DNA from 2 places in the Mycolicibacterium sp. XJ662 genome. Region 1 is predicted to be linked to the other one. Evidence: riboswitches for the same ligand, from Rfam matches in the RefSeq annotation. Region 1 holds a riboswitch; the other holds the start of a gene.
What was found. Region 1 has a riboswitch for cobalamin ahead of ABQE93_RS07175 ((2Fe-2S)-binding protein). Riboswitches for the same ligand answer to the same signal wherever they lie in the genome.

Region 1 (5,902 bases):
AGATGAGCGCTGGGAGTCAAAGGACGCTACGTCGGCCGCGCTACGGGCCGTCGAGGTGCTGGTCGCCGGTGAGATCCAGCGCCGCCAAGATGCCCGGGAACGACGGGACTGGGCGGAGGCCGACGCGATCCGCGACCGGCTCAAGGAAGCCGGCATCGAGGTCACCGACACCGCCGACGGACCGCAGTGGACGCTGCTGGACGGGTACACGAAGTAGATGGCTGGAAATTCACGGCGCCGCGGGGCAGTGCGCAAGCCCGGGACCAAGAAGGGGCCGACGGTCGGGTCCGGTGGTGTGCGCAGACGCGGCTTGGAGGGCCGCGGTGCCACCCCGCCCGCGCACAAGCGACCCAATCACCCTGCGGCCAAACGAGCTGCCAAGGCTGCGCGGCGCCCGGCCCGCAAAACCGACGACACCGAGGTCGTGTTGGGCCGCAACCCGGTGCTGGAGTGCCTGCGCGCCGGGGTCCCCGCCACCGCGCTGTACGTTGCACTCGGGGCGGAGGCCGACGAGCGGTTGACCGAATCCGTTCGCATCGCTGCCGATTCGAACATCTCGATACTCGAGGTGCCCCGCCACGACCTCGACCGCATCGCCGCCAACGGGCTGCATCAGGGTCTGGCGCTGCAGGTGCCGCCGTACGTCTACGCCCATCCCGACGATCTTCTGGCAGCCGCGACCGCCGATGGCGGCCCGGCGCTGCTGGTGGCATTGGACAACATCTCCGACCCCCGCAACCTCGGAGCGATCGTGCGATCGGTCGCCGCGTTCGGCGGGCACGGCGTGTTGATCCCGCAGCGACGATCGGCCTCGGTCACGGCGGTGGCGTGGCGCACCAGCGCGGGCGCCGCGGCGCGGCTGCCGGTGGCACGCGCGACGAATCTCAATAGGACGCTGAAGAGTTGGGCCGACGCGGGCTTGCAGGTGGTGGGCCTGGACGCGGGTGGGGACACCACGGTCGACGAACTCGACGGCGAGGGGCCGATGGTTGTGGTGGTCGGCTCGGAGGGCAAGGGATTGTCACGCCTGGTCCGCGAGAACTGCGATACCGTGGTGTCGATTCCGATGGCGGGGCCGACGGAGTCGCTGAACGCGTCGGTGGCCGCGGGCGTGGTGCTCGCCGAGATCGCCCGCCAGCGCCGCGGCTGAATCACACGCCGAACAGCTCGATGCTCACCCACAGCGCCAGCACCGACGCCACCAGAGTGAGCGGCACCGTGCACAGCCCGATGCGGCTGAATTCACCTGCACGAGCCGGCATTTCACGACGGACGACGCTGCGCCACAGCAGGTTGGCCAGCGACCCGATGTAGGTCAGGTTCGGTCCGATGTTCACGCCGATCAACACGGCCAGCACGGCCGCAGGCGACGACACCAGCGGCAGCAGCACCAGCACGGCAGGCAGGTTGTTGACCATGTTGGACAACACCGCGGCCACCACCGCGAGGACCAACAGCGCCGCCAAGCCGTGACCGGTCGGCAGCACATCGCGCATCGTGGCCCCCACGCCGTTGACGATCACGGCGTCGACCACCACACCCAGACACAGCACGAACACCAGGAACGGCACATCGGCCGCCGCCGCCATGCCGCGCACACTACTGGTGCGCCGCAGGAGGCCATGAGTGGCGAGCACCACCACCCCGGCAAGCGCGGCCCACGCCGGCGAGAACCCCAGCGTCGAGACGACACCGAAACCGAGCAACGTCAATCCCAGTATCACCAGCGGCAGCACCGGAACGCGCACCGTCTGAGCAGCCACTGCAGGTGTAGCCGGGACCGAAAGCTCGCCGGCGAAAACCCAGCGCAGCACGAGGAATTCGACGGCTATCGCCGCCAGCCAGGGCAGTGCCATGACGGCGGTGAAATGTAGAAACGAGATTCCGGCCGCGGTGAACGCCAACAGGTTCGTCAGGTTCGAGACCGGAAGAAGCAGTGAGGCACTGTTGGCCAGGTGCGCCGTGGCGTAGGCGTGGGCTTTGGGGGGTACGGCAAGTATCCGCGCCGTCGCCAGCACCACCGGGGTGAGCAGTACGACCGTCGCGTCCAGGCTCAGCACCGCGGTCGTCATCGCAGCGGCCACGAAAACCTTTGCGAAAAGCCGGTTCTGACTACCGGCGCTGGTGCGCGCCATCACCGCTCCTGCGGCGCGGAAGACGCCTTCGTCGTCGCAGAGCCGGGCCAGCACCAGCACGGCCGCGAGAAAGCCGACCACCGGCAACAGGCTTTTGATCTCCGCGATCGCGTCGGAAACCGAGATCACCCCGAACCCGATCAGCATTGCCACCGCGGGCAGCGCGACGATCACCTCGGGCCACTTATGCGGGCGCACAGCCGCAAAGGTCACCACGACGACCAGCGCGAGCAGCGCCAGCGTCAGATCCACGGATCGCTGCGCTGCCAGAGCGTCGGCAGGTGCAGCTTCACGCCGTCGTCGGCGGCCAGCCGCGACAGCACCCGCATCGAGACATCCAGGTCGTCGGTGGCGTACGGCAGTGCGCGCAACGGCTTGTGCAGCGGACGGAAGAAGTCGTCCCAGTGGATCAGCAGCACGCGGCGGGCACCGACGGTGCGGACCGTCTCGGTCCAGTAGTCGACCAGATAGCGCTCCGGCTGCAGACCGAGTTGCCCGACGCCCAGGCAGACCACCTCGGCATGCTGGCCCGCCAGCGCTCCCCGGACGAACCCGGCGCTGCCCTGGATCAGCAGGCGCCGGCCCGATTCCCGATGATGCAGCAGCGTCGACCACGCTTCGCCACACCGGTACGCCGACACCCTCACCGGCGGCACGATCGGTTCGGTGATGACGCCGGGAAACCGGTCGGGCGGGCTGTGCTGGCTCTCGATCAGCGTGACGTCGTAGTCGCCGAGGGTCACCGTCTCGCCGGACGCGACGACCATCAGACGGTCTTCCGGCAGCCGCCCACCACGACCGACATGGGCCGTCGAGGTGCCGCCCACCAGCTTGGCGCCGGTGCGTTCGGCGACCACCGCGCTGTCCATCGCGTGGTCGTAGTGCGTGTGTACGGGCAGCACGGCGTCGAGCCGGTCGACACCCATCCGGGCCAGGTAACCGTCGATGCGCGGCGCCGATGGGGACAGCTTGCGCAGGCCCAGTTCCGCCAGGCCGGGCCGGGAAAAGAAGCCGTCGGTCATCACCGCGGAGCGGCCGTCGTCCACGAGCAGCGTGGCGACCCCGGCCCAAGTGACGGTCAGCGCGGAGTCGGCGCTCGCCGCGGGCGCGTCGAAGTACTGCGTGTAGTCCGCCAACCTCGGCCGCCCGGGCTTCAAACGCATGCCGCAACTCTATTCGCAGGCTCGCCTGTGGCAATATCACTGCGCAAAGGCGACGGCGAATCCGAGGAAGCCGGTGCAATTCCGGCGCGGTCCCGCCACTGTGATCGGGTCGACGCGACCTGAGAGCCAGACACTCACCGTCGTCGCCACCTCACCACAACCGGGGCGGATTTCCCCAGGAGGTCGGGCTGTGAACATCGTCGCGCCGCTGTCCGAAATCGCCTGCTACGGCGGATTCTTCACGATCACGGTCGGCGGCGACGACCGAGGCTGGCGGCCGGTCCAGCGCTGTTACGCCGACGGTTGCGAGGACCTCATCGACATCACCGTCGACCGCTACCGCAGCCGCGACCGCCGGATCGCGGCCTCGACCGTTCAGCTCAGCCACGCCTCACGGCTGTGGTCACCGGTGCTGGCCTGCGCGCTCGGCTTCGGCGTCGTACCCGACCTCACCGAGCTCTACCGCAAGGACGACAGCACCGCGTTGCGGTTGGCGCACGCCGTCGCCGCACCCGTGGTGCCCAGCGCCGATGCGCTTTATCAGGTTGTGGTGGAACAACATCTCGAACCGCTCGCCGACGGGCTACGCGTCAAGTTGGCTCGCGGACTGCTCTACGGCAACGCAGCGTCGGCGTTGGTCGCGGCCTCGCGCGCGCTGATCACCGCACGGCCGGACCTGCAGCCTGGGATAGTCGCGATGACCGAAACGCTGTTGGCGACCGGAAAACTCACCGGGACAGGGATTCTCACCGGCCCTGTTCTGCAGTTCCGGCGGCGCAGCTGCTGTCTGTACTACCGCGCATCCGGTGGTGCCAAATGTCACGACTGCGGGCTCAAGAGAACGGCTTGAGCTCGACGCCCTCTTTGAGCAACCGCGCCCGAACCGCGTTCGCGATCTCCACCGCGCCCGGCGAATCCCCATGAATGCACACCGATTCGACGCTGACCGAGATCTTCGACCCGTCGACCGCGTCCACCCGTCCGGTCGCGACCATCGACGCCACCCGCTCGGCGATCTCGTCCACGTCGTGCAGCACGGCGTTGCGTTCGCGGCGCGAAACAAGTTGTCCGTCAGGGCGGTACGCGCGGTCGGCGAACACCTCGGACACCGTGCGCAGGCCCAGCTCCTGCGCCTCGGCGAAGAAGGCCGAACCGGCCAGCCCGAGCACCGGCAGCTCCCGGTCGACGGTGTGCACCGCCTCGGCCACCGCGCGGGCCTGGTCCCGGTTGGTGACGATCGCGTTGTACAGCGCACCGTGAGGTTTGACGTAGCGCACGGTCGAACCCGCCGCCTGCGCGAGTGCCTGCAGCGCGCCGATCTGGTAGATGACGTCGGCGGTCAGTTCCTCGGGCGCGACGTCGATGAAGCGGCGGCCGAAACCCGCCATGTCCTGGTAGCCGACCTGCGCGCCGATCCGCACCCCGCGTTCGACGGCGGCCCGGCAGGTGCGCGCCAGCGTCGCCGCGTCGCCGGCGTGGAAGCCGCACGCCACGTTGGCGCTGGTCACCATGTCGAGCATGGCGGCGTCGTCACCGAACTGCCAGACGCCGAAACTCTCACCGAGGTCGGCGTTCAGGTCGATGTGCAGGGCATTGGCGTCAGCCATGCCTCCAGCCTAATGCGGCGGGTCGCCAGCGGTTCTCGGAGACAAAATCGGCCAGCGGCCGCGCGTGTGCCCAGTCGTCGATCTCGAGCGCGGGCCGGTCGGGAAACTCCGGGACCGGGCCCAGGCACAGAATCGCCACCGGCTCGGCGCCCTCGGGGATGTCGAGCAGTTCGGCGAGCCGGGCGGGTTCGAAGATCGACACCCAACCCATGCCGAGCCCTTCGGCACGGGCCGCCAGCCACAGGTTCTGGATCGCGCACGACACCGACGCCAGATCCATCTGCGGCAGCGTGCGCCTACCGAACACGTGCGCATCGCGGCCGTCGCCCAGCGCCACCACGAAAAGCTCGGCGCATTCCAGGATGCCCTCGACCTTGAGCGCCAAAAACTCTTCACCGCGCGGCCCCAACGCGCGCGCGGTACGCAACCGCTCCTCGTCGACGAGGTCGTGGATCTGCCTGCGTAACCGGCGGTCGGTGATCCGGATGAACCGCCACGGCTGCATCAGCCCGACGCTGGGCGCGGCGTGCGCGGCGTGCAACAACCGGCCCAGCACGTCCTCGTCGACCGTGCTGTCCGGCACGAAGCGTCGCATGTCACGGCGCTCGGCGATCGCCCGGTAGACCGCGCGCCGCTCGGCGGGACTGAACGCGTGGCTGCTCACCCCGGACAGCATATGGGGCGAGCGAAGCGACGGGACCTGGTGAGGTGGCACGATCATCGGGTGACCTGTGAGCATGTCCTGATCGGCGCCACCGCGCTCGCGCAGCGCCTTGAGGCGGGTGAGCGGCCGACGATCCTCGATGTCCGTTGGGAGCTGGCAGAACCCGACGGCCGCGCCGCACACGCGCGCGGCCACATCCCCGGTGCGGTGTACGTGTCGCTGGAAGACGAACTGTCCGATCACACCGTGACCGGACAGGGGCGCCATCCGTTGCCGTCGGGTCGCGACGTCGAGGCCGCGGCGCGACGGTGGGGTGTGCGGGCTGGGGTGCCG
Region 2 (5,902 bases), 360 kb from region 1:
TCCTGGCTCGAGGTCGCCTCGTGCAACAGCCCGACACCGGCGGCGAACAACACCGTCGCGCGCAGGTCGGCCTCGTCGCGCTCGAACCCGTAGTCGACGAAGGCCTGCCGGACCGCGCTCAGCACGCGTTCGTCGCTGCGCCGAACGCTGGCCAGCACCGCGCCGTCGGTCAGCGCCCAGACCCGCATCGCGCGTTCCAGCGCCCAGTGGTCGGGACGCGTCAGCGTCTGCAGCATCGCCGACAACCGTTGGCGCGGATCGGCCTCGAAGTTTTCCTCGAACCGGCGTCGTCGTTGGTCGTGAAGGTTGCCCCAGGCGTGCGTCAATGCGGCCCGGTATTCCGGCATATCGGTGAAGTGCCAGTAGAAGCTGCCTTTGGTGACCGACAGCCGGTCGCACAACCTGCTGATCCGCAGCGCGGCCGGACCCCCCTCGGCGAGGACCGCGAAACCGGCCTGGATCCAGTCGTCGGCCGTCACCCGCCGGCCAGCACCGGTCGGCGCCGTCATGGGGCGAGCATACGCTGGTTATTGACACCGACGAATATATTCATTGTGGCAACCGCGGCCGCCTGGTAGGCGCCGCCGCTCGTCGGCTCCTACTCCGGCCCGCCCGACCGGAGGCACCCGTTTTTAAAACCCTCGTGCCAGCGCGGCGGCCACGGTTGCTATAGCTCGGGACCATACCATACGGGCTGGTACGGAATGGCCGGTTTCGCGCGGAAGTCTGCTGGCGCACAACGCTTCTGACGCCGCCTCCGGCCCGGCTGCCCGTCCCGGGCGTTTAACGGCTCCGCGAGTGGGCAACCGGAGGTGCGTGGAGCCCGATAACACCGAATCCGACGCCTCGCCCAACGACGCCGGCGGGGTCGGCGACACCCTGCGCCCGATGGAGGCGACCGATTCCGACGATGTCCGCAACGTCGACGGCGACGAGGTGGTCGATCCGCCCGAGGACTGGGCCGCCGCCGACCAGATCGCCGCCGAACCCGATGGTGAGTCCCTCGACGAGAAGTTGGCCGCCGAGCGGGCCGAGCAGACCCCGACGCCGTCCGCTGAAGGCACCGACGACGTCGAGCGCATCGACCCCGAAAGCCACGGCCGCAGCGAGGGCGATGTCGACGGCGCCCCGGAGGACGGCAGCTCGATCTTCCCGGTCGTCGAGTAGCGGTCAGGCCATCGGGGTGCGCAGCACCAGCATCGAGCGTGCCTCGACGGTGACCTTCGCGCCCGCCGCGACCTCGGCGCTCTCCTCGTCGTCGCCGGCTGCGGTGTCGATGACGGGAAGCCACGCCGGTGCGTAGTTCTTCGCCGGGAGGGCGAACTCGATCGGCTCGTGGTGCGCGTTGAAGCACAGCAGAAACGAGTCATCGAGCACCCGCTGACCCCGCACGTCCAGATACGGGATGCCGTGACCGTTGAGGTACACCGCGATCGACTTGGCGAACCCGCTCTCCCAGTCCTCGTCGCTCATCTCCGAACCGTCGGGCGCTAGCCAGGCGATGTCGGGCAGACCGCCGCCGCCGCGCCGGCGCACGGTGTCCCCGGAGAAGAACCGTCGCCGCCGGAACACCGGGTGGGCGGCGCGCAGCGCGGACACCGTGCGGGTGAACTCCATCAACTCGGTGTCGGCGTTGGCCCAGTCGATCCAGGACAACTCGTTGTCCTGGCAGTACACGTTGTTGTTGCCCTGCTGGGTGCGGCCGAGTTCGTCGCCGTGGCTGATCATCGGCACGCCCTGCGACAGCAGCAGCGTGGTCAGGAAGTTGCGCTGCTGGCGCGCCCGCAGCGCGTTGACCTCCGCGTCATCGGTCGGGCCTTCGACACCGCAGTTCCAGGACCGGTTGTGGCTCTCGCCGTCGTTGTTGTCCTCGCCGTTGGCCTCGTTGCGCTTCTCGTTGTAGGACACCAGGTCCCGCAGCGTGAACCCGTCGTGTGCGGTGACGAAGTTGATCGACGCGACGGGCCGACGCGCGGTGTGCTCGTAGAGGTCGGCCGAGCCGGTCAGCCGGTAGGCGAACTCGTCGAGGGTGGCCGGCTCACCGCGCCAGTAGTCGCGGACCGTGTCGCGGTACTTACCGTTCCACTCGGTCCACTGCGGCGGGAAGTTGCCGACCTGATAGCCGCCGGGCCCGACGTCCCACGGCTCGGCGATCAGCTTGACCTGGCTGACCGTCGGATCCTGCTGCACGAGTTCGAAGAACGTCGACAGCCGGTCCACGTCGTAGAACTCGCGGGCCAGCGTGGAGGCCAGGTCGAACCGGAACCCGTCGACGTGCATCTCGGTGACCCAGTAGCGCAGCGAATCCATGATCAGCTGCAGTGAGTGCGGGTGCCCGACGTTGAGGCTGTTGCCGGTGCCGGTGTAGTCCATGTAGTAGCGCTTGTCGTCCTCGACCAGCCGGTAGTAGGCCGCGTTGTCGATACCGCGGAAGCTGGCCGTCGGGCCCAGGTGGTTGCCCTCGGCGGTGTGGTTGTAGACGACGTCGAGCAGCACCTCGATGCCGGCTTCGTGCAGCGCGCGCACCATCGCCTTGAACTCCTGCACCTGGCCGCCGGGGTTGGGGCTGGAGCTGTACTTGGAGTCGGGGGCGAAGAAGCCGATGGTGTTGTAGCCCCAGTAGTTGGTGAGGCCCTTCTCCAGCAGCGTGGAGTCGTTGGCGAAGTGGTGCACCGGCATCAACTCGAGCGCGGTGACCCCCAGCGAGGTCAGATGCTCGATGATCACCGGATGCGCGACGGCCGCGTAGGTGCCGCGGATCTGCTCGGGGATGTCGGGATGCGTCTGGGTCAGCCCCTTGACGTGGGCTTCGTAGATGACGGTGTCGGCGTACTCGTAGCCGGGCGGGCGGTCGCTGCCCCAGTCGAAGAACGGGTTGATGACGACGGATTTCGGCATGGATGCCGCGGAGTCGTCGTCGTTGCGGCTGTCGGGTTCACCGAAGGTGTAGCCGAACAGCGCCTGGCCCCAGTCGAAGTTGCCGTCGATCGCTTTCGAGTACGGGTCCAGCAGCAGCTTGTTCGGGTTGCAACGCTGTCCCTCGGCCGGGTCGTAGGGGCCGTGCACCCGGTACCCGTAGCGCTGGCCGGGTTCGATGTTGGGGATGAAGCCGTGCCAGACGAACCCGTCGACCTCGGGCAGCGTCAGCCGCGACTCGGTGCCGTCACCGTCGAACAGACACAGCTCGACCTTGTCGGCGACCTCGCTGAACAGTGTGAAGTTGGTGCCGGTGCCGTCGTAGGTGGCGCCGAGCGGATATGCCTTACCGGGCCAGACTTCCAAGATTGCACTCCAGTGATCGGTGAACGAGACGATACGGGGGATGCCCAATCGCGGCGCATCGCAACCGTGGCGCTCCAACGTGAAGTTGTGCTCGAAAACCGCGCCGGATTCGCGCACAAGCTCACGTTCGGCGCCAGGAAATCCCCGTCGGATAGGCTGGGCAATGCAGCTGGTCTGCCGGCGCTGCAGTTTTGGCGTCGGCATCGAGCCACACGTGTGGCGAGAGGGAACCCGGTGAGAATCCGGGACTGTCCCGCAGCGGTATGCAGGAACGACCGCCGTCATCAGCACTGGCCTCAACGGGCTGGGAAGCGACGGCCAGTAGGGGCACTTCGGTGCGTGCCTGCGAGTCCGAAGACCTGCCGGCTGTACCGGACGCGCCGCGTCCGGTGGTTCCTCGCCTCGTGGAATGGGCAGTGGCCGAAGCGGTTACCTCCGCGTTCGGTGCGCGTCCCGTGGCGATGACCATCCGCCGTACAAGAGGACCGCGTCATGAACACCACCCCTTTCAGCGCCACCATTCTCGGATCTCCCCGCATCGGGCCGAACCGCGAACTCAAGCGCGCCGTCGAGAAGTACTGGGCAGGCAACTGCGATCGCAGCGAGCTGGAATCGACGGCCGCGCAGCTGCGCCGCGACACCTGGGAAGCCCTCGTCGCCGCCGGACTGGACTCCGTGCCGGTGAACACCTTCTCCTACTACGACCAGGTGCTCGACACCGCGGTGATGGTCGGGGCGCTACCGCCACGCGTTGCGGGGGTGGCCGATGATCTGGACCGCTACTTCGCCGCGGCCCGCGGCACCGACGAGATCGCACCGCTGGAGATGACCAAGTGGTTCGACACCAACTACCACTACATCGTGCCCGAGCTGGGTCCGGACACCCGCTTCACGCTCGATGCGACCAAGGTGCTGGCCGAGTTGAAGGAGGCCCAAGCGCTCGATGTGCCCGCCCGCCCGGTGCTCGTCGGCCCGATCACCTTCCTGGCGTTGTCCAAGGCCGTCGACGGGGCCGACGCACCGATCGAGCGGCTCGACGAGCTCGTCGCGGTGTACGGTCAGCTGCTCGGGAAGTTGGCCGATGCCGGCGCGGCATGGGTGCAGATCGACGAGCCCGTGTTGGTGACCGACATCCTCGACAACAGCGCGGAGCTGGCCGAGCGCACCTACGCCACCCTGGGTCGGGTCACCAACCGCCCGGCGCTGTTCGTCGCGACCTACTTCGGTGAGCTCACCGATGCGCTGCCCGCGCTGGCCCGCACGTCGGTGGAGGCCATCGGCGTCGACCTCGTCGCCGGGGGAGTGTCGGCGGTGGCGGCGGTGCCCGAGTTGGCCAACAAGATCCTGGTGGCCGGCGTCGTCGACGGACGCAATGTCTGGCGCACGAACCTGGAGTCCGCGCTGGCCACGTTGGCGACGCTGATGGGCCTGGCCGAGCATGTGGCGGTGTCGACGTCGTGCTCGACGTTGCACGTGCCGTACTCGCTGGACGCCGAGGACGGGTTGGACGCGCAGCTGCGCAGCTGGCTGGCATTCGGGTTCGAGAAGGTCAGCGAGGTGGTGGCGCTGTCGCGCGGTATCACGGTCGGCCGCGACGCCATTTCGGCCGAGGTCGCCGCGTCCAACGCCGCCGTCGCGTCGCGGCGCTCCGACCCGCGGCTGACCAACGCGGATGTGCGCGAGCGGATTTCGTCGATCGCCGCCTCCGGCTCCAAAAGGGGGCCGGCCGACGAGCGCCGCGCCGCCCAGCAAGACCGGCTGCAGCTGCCGGTGCTGCCGACGACCACGATCGGCTCGTATCCGCAGACCTCGGCCATCCGGGTGGCCCGCGCTGATTTGCGGGCGGGCAAGATCGACTACGCCGAGTACGTGCGCCGGATGAAGGCCGAGATCGCCGAGGTGATCAAGCTGCAGGAGGAGCTCGGCATCGACGTGTTGGTGCACGGCGAACCGGAGCGCAACGACATGGTGCAGTACTTCGCCGAGCAGCTCGACGGGTTCTTCGCCACGCACAACGGTTGGGTGCAGTCCTACGGCAGCCGCTGCGTGCGCCCGCCGATCCTCTACGGCGACGTCGCCCGGCCGAAGCCGATGACCGTGGAGTGGATCAGCTACGCGCAGTCGCTGACCGACAAGCCGGTCAAGGGCATGCTCACCGGCCCGGTGACGATTCTGGCGTGGTCGTTCGTGCGTGATGATCAGCCGCTGGCCGATACCGCGGCGCAGGTCGCGTTGGCCATCCGTGACGAGACGGTCGATCTGGAAGCCGCGGGCATCGGGATCATCCAGGTCGACGAGCCGGCGCTGCGCGAGCTGCTGCCGCTGCGGTCGAAGGACAAGGACGCCTACCTGCAGTGGGCGGTCGATGCGTTCCGGTTGGCGACCTCGGGTGTGGCGGACTCCACGCAGATCCACACGCACTTGTGCTATTCGGAGTTCGGCGAGGTGATCGGCGCGATCGCCGCGCTCGACGCCGATGTGACGTCGATCGAGGCGGCGCGGTCGCACATGGAGGTGCTGGAGGATCTCAACGCCGCGGGGTTCGCCAACAGCGTCGGGCCCGGTGTGTACGACATCCACTCGCCGCGGGTGCCCGGTGCCGACGAGATGGCGACGTCGC

Region 2: linked by a shared signal. The riboswitch ahead of metE (5-methyltetrahydropteroyltriglutamate--homocysteine S-methyltransferase) and the one ahead of ABQE93_RS07175 ((2Fe-2S)-binding protein) in region 1 are both predicted to bind cobalamin.

What each region holds. Positions count from the first base shown of each region.
Region 1 covers NZ_JBEFTL010000001.1:1,519,033-1,524,934, forward strand. The annotation lists gene cysS (cysteine--tRNA ligase) at 1-217, shown strand, start outside; gene rlmB (23S rRNA (guanosine(2251)-2'-O)-methyltransferase RlmB) at 218-1,150, shown strand; gene ABQE93_RS07165 (SLC13 family permease) at 1,152-2,387, opposite strand; gene ABQE93_RS07170 (MBL fold metallo-hydrolase) at 2,378-3,298, opposite strand; cobalamin riboswitch at 3,335-3,454, shown strand; gene ABQE93_RS07175 ((2Fe-2S)-binding protein) at 3,489-4,148, shown strand; gene ABQE93_RS07180 (LamB/YcsF family protein) at 4,132-4,905, opposite strand; gene bluB (5,6-dimethylbenzimidazole synthase) at 4,898-5,569, opposite strand; gene ABQE93_RS07190 (sulfurtransferase) at 5,630-5,902, shown strand, end outside.
Region 2 covers NZ_JBEFTL010000001.1:1,154,896-1,160,797, forward strand. The annotation lists gene ABQE93_RS05400 (TetR/AcrR family transcriptional regulator) at 1-509, opposite strand, end outside; gene ABQE93_RS05405 (hypothetical protein) at 817-1,167, shown strand; gene glgX (glycogen debranching protein GlgX) at 1,171-3,315, opposite strand; cobalamin riboswitch at 3,464-3,663, shown strand; gene metE (5-methyltetrahydropteroyltriglutamate--homocysteine S-methyltransferase) at 3,775-5,902, shown strand, end outside.